DNA from 2 places in the Neobacillus sp. NRS-1170 genome. Region 1 is predicted to be linked to the other one. Evidence: riboswitches for the same ligand, from Rfam matches in the RefSeq annotation. Region 1 holds a riboswitch; the other holds the start of a gene.
What was found. Region 1 has a riboswitch for thiamine pyrophosphate ahead of thiM (hydroxyethylthiazole kinase). Riboswitches for the same ligand answer to the same signal wherever they lie in the genome.

Region 2: linked by a shared signal. The riboswitch ahead of ACIFOT_RS00205 (thiamine phosphate synthase) and the one ahead of thiM (hydroxyethylthiazole kinase) in region 1 are both predicted to bind thiamine pyrophosphate.

Annotation. Positions count from the first base shown of each region.
Region 1 covers NZ_JBITPF010000032.1:70,306-72,509, forward strand. Annotated here, with positions in the region: gene thiD (bifunctional hydroxymethylpyrimidine kinase/phosphomethylpyrimidine kinase) at 1-177, opposite strand, end outside; gene thiM (hydroxyethylthiazole kinase) at 191-997, opposite strand; TPP riboswitch at 1,078-1,187, opposite strand; gene ACIFOT_RS15085 (glutaredoxin family protein) at 1,338-1,583, opposite strand; gene ACIFOT_RS15090 (TatD family hydrolase) at 1,598-2,204, opposite strand, start outside.
Region 2 covers NZ_JBITPF010000003.1:50,230-52,433, reverse strand. Annotated here, with positions in the region: gene thiO (glycine oxidase ThiO) at 1-596, opposite strand, end outside; gene ACIFOT_RS00205 (thiamine phosphate synthase) at 598-1,182, opposite strand; TPP riboswitch at 1,334-1,442, opposite strand; gene ACIFOT_RS00200 (hypothetical protein) at 1,570-2,204, opposite strand, start outside.

The DNA of each region.
Region 1 (2,204 bases):
TACTACGGCTTCTACTGACATCGGATACACTCCATGAACACCGAGTGTATTTTGCGCGGTAACTGCGGTTAAAGCTGACATCCCAAAAACCTGTAATTCCTGAAAAGTTTTAAGATCTGCCTGGATTCCCGCTCCACCGCCGCTATCCGATCCTGCAATCGTTAATGCTTTTTTCATTTTATTTGCCCCCTTAAACCTGTTTGATTGCGCAGTATTGTTTGATATCATCAGTTGAAACAACTGACAATTGGTTTAAAAATTCGATTTGGAAACTGCCTGGTCCTTGTTCAATTGTTTTTTGTGCTGCCTTTTCCGCTGCAATTCCATAAAAAGTTAACGCAGCAACGGAAGCCTTGATTAGATCTTTTTCGACACCTGCAAAAGCACCGATTACAGAGGTCAATAAGCATCCTGTGCCCGTTACTTTTGTTAAAATTGGATGACCATTTGCAATGGCATATGTGGTATTGCCATCGCTGACGATATCTTCCTTTCCGGTAATGACTACTAAGCAATTCATTTTCTGGGCAGCTGTAATCGCAAGATCAATCACATTTCCCTCGGTATTACCAGCGTCAACGCCCTTGATTTCCCACTTTTCACCAACGACATTTGCAATTTCCGCCGCATTTCCTCTAATGATTGCGACTTTAACTTCCTTCATGATTTTTTGGGCTGTGTCTGTCCGATAGCTTGTTGCTCCAGCACCAACTGGGTCAAAAATGACCGGGACATTGTGTTGATTTGCAGATTTTCCTGCAAGAATCATAGAATTGACGTTTTGAGAGTTTAAGGTACCAATATTTAAAACGAGCGCACTAGCGATTTTGGCCATATCGGCTACTTCTTCCTCTGCATAAGCCATAACCGGTGATGCCCCAAGTGCCAAAAGCCCATTTGCGGTAAAATTCGTTACCACTACATTTGTGATATTATGTACAAGTGGATTCACTTCTCTTACTTTTTGTAATGTTTCATACAAACTGTTTTTTTCCATTAGATTTTCCTCTTTTCTTTTTTTAAAATAAAAAAACCAGATCCACACATGGACCTGGTTCATAAGCAAGTAAGCGCAATGACTATTCTCGACTACTTTCCTACGCTGGTATTATCCAGATCAGGTCCAAAGGGTTAAAAACGTTGCCGTTTTCTCTCAGCCCGCATTATGGGCACCCCTAGTAGATACTTAACGTATTAATTTCAAATCAATAATACTCCTATTAAACTTATAAGTAAAGATTTAATTACTTAAAAAAATTATCCTATAAGGTTTACATAATATTATTATGATAAATAAAAAATACTTCCTTGTCTATTCCTTCATATACTAAATGTTTTTATTCTTTTTTCGCCAGCTCCATTAGCTCCTTTAATTCATTTGTAAATCCTTTCACTACCCGATTACCAACAACTGTTACTGGCACCCCTAAAAAACCGTACCCTTCCACTTCCTTTTGATATTCAGGGTTTTCCGAAACGTTCCTAGTTTCAAAAAGGATCCCTTCTTCTGTAAGAACTTTTTTAACCATTGTACATTCAATGCAGTCGTTTGTCGTATAGACTATCACTTGCTTGCTCATCATTGATTTCCCTTCTTTTAACGATTTTCTAGCTCATAAAATGATACCGTGTTTCGCCATAATGTATCAGAAACTTCTTCTAATGACAATTTTTTTATTTTTGAAATTTCCCGTATTGTTTCAATCATCATATTCGGATGGGTCATTTTCCCGGTAAAAGGACCTTCGAACGGCCATGGACCGTCTGTTTCAATCATTATCTGCTCTAGAGGATACATGTGAACGATGTTCCTTATTTTTTCTTTATAAACGATATCAGGGGTAACAGAAATAAAATAGCCATTCTCTATCATTCTCATGATGGTTTTCTGGTCTCCCTTAAACCAGTGAAAATGTGCCTTTTTAATAGAGTACTTTTCCAAAAGATCACAAACAATCGGTGCATCCTCATGGACTGCGTGAAGGACAATTGGTTTATCCCATACGACCGCACTTTGGACAAATTTCTCCAGTATATTATGATATTGTTCATATTGGACGTCAGAAACCTTATTCTGTTGCCTTAAATAATATGGAAGCCCAACCTCTCCGATAGCAATCATGTCGCCACGGTGCTGATCTATCCACTTTAGTAATTCACTTATGTACTCCTTACTAGCCAATGATTGCTCTGGGTGGAAACCA
Region 2 (2,204 bases), on a different contig from region 1:
ATGATGCCTTTGGTGGTTTTAACCCCTTTCACCTGTCCATTTTCAAAAATAAACGAAAGGACCTCCGTGTTTTCACGTATTTCCGCCCCAAAATAGACTGCCGCTTTGGCAAACGCATCGGTTAACTTTGCTGGCTGCACATGCCCATCGTTAGGGAGAAACATCGCTCCGACTACATTTGGCGAAAGGGAAGGTTCCATTTCTTGTAATTCCTTTGCATCCAGCCATTTAATTTTTGGATCCCATTTCCTTTGAAAGGCAACCTGTTTTTTTACTTCGTTTGCTATTTCTTCGGTTTCAGCAATTTTGAACATCCCTTTATTCACATACTCGATATCGATTCCTGAATATTCATATAACTCACTTGTGATTGCAGAAAACATCGCCTGACTTTTTAAAGCCAACTGGAATAAAGGACCGTCTTGTTCAATCTCCGCTTGTGCTGCCAGCATTCCGGCAGCCGCACTTGACGCTTGGCAAGCCAATTGATCTTTCTCAATGATGATTGCTTTTCTTCCCATTTTTGATAGTTGATAGGCAATGGAGGTCCCATTAATTCCTCCACCAATTATGGCAACATCAAATGAATTTTCCACTTTAACCCTCCTCTAATGCATGAACGTAAGTTTTAACAGCGGATAATGGATCGGGCGCTTCTAAAACTCCTGACATGACTGCAATCCCCTTTACCCCTGCCTGAAGTACCTGCCCCGTATTCTCTGGGGTTATGCCTCCGATAGCAATAACAGGAATGGATAGTTGTGTTAGCCTCGATAATTCTTCAAACCCTTTTGGGGTCTTACCCGGTTTTGACTGTGAAGGGAAAACATGACCGTATAGGAGGTAATCAGCACCCTTCTCTTTTGCTTTTTCTCCTTCCTCGTAGGAGTGAATGGAACTCCCTAACACAAGTTGAGGAAAATTTTCTTTTACAAGGTCTGCATCTAAACTATGAAAGGCTAATTGAACTCCCCTGACCCTTGTTACGAAGGCAACATCGACCCGATCATTAATAATGATCTTAGATAGGGGTATGTTTTTCTTTGTTAAAAGTTCAACTGCGTGAAAAAGCTCCCTAGCTGATCTTTGTTTCTCTCGTAAGTGAATCGCCGTTACATATGGGTGAATATCCATTACAATTTCACATAATTGCTCGATCGGCATTTTTCCATTGGAGATAATATGGAACTCTTTCCCATTAAAACTAGTGAAAATACAAGTCCCTCCTTTGAGAAGATTCCGCTTATCTATGAAATAAAGTGAAAAACAAAAAACCACTTCCAAATGTTTAAGGAAGTGGTCGAAAATTTGAATAGAAACGATGGTTCTTCAAATATCCAGTTTTCCACTTCCCTACGCTGGTATTACCCAGATCAGGTTCATAGAGTCCCGAAGTAACACTTCAATCTCAGCCCTTTAAAAAGGCACCTCTAGCGGAATTGCTTGAAATATTAATTTGTAATGTTAACCTTTAAGGATAATGTTAACACTTCTGTTAGAAAAGTTAAATAACTTTTTTATACTAAGGGAACCTTCATTTAACTTATATTTAGTTTACTATGCTTTCTGCTAATTAAATTTCTTTCCTATCTTATTATTGGTAACTTCGATTTTCCCGGGCAAAACAAAAAGATACTCAATCAAGTTTTCTAATAAGTCCATTATTAACGATGTTGTCTCGTAATCCATTTCCGTTTCCAATTCAAGCATCCGATGAAGGGAACCCTCAGTTGCCAATAAATGGCTAAGGGATTGAATAGGCTTTGCCAAATCCACATGATTCGGCAGGATTTCAAGCTGTTGAGACAAAGGCTGAGCCTTACTTTTATCCCCGAGAAAATGCTTTAGGATACTTTCAATCACACGTTTTGACATAACGGCAGTAGCTGAATTTTCTCTAGCTTCATAAACATTTATTGCTGAACGGTAGGCCCTGATCAGATCCTTGGGTATATTGGGTAGACTTTCTATTTGATTTACCGGATGTTTGGAAGCTTGAAGGTCATAAATAAAAGTATCAGCATTTTCGCCTTGTTCATCTATACCTTCCTTAGTCATTATGACGAATACTGCTGATTTTTTACATAATGGACAACTACTCTCAGTTACCATGCCATGCTTACTGCTCTGGTAGTTTGCATTAAGCATAAATTCAGTGGTTTTTCTGCATTCCGGGCATTCGTACTGAATATTCTTTGGTATCT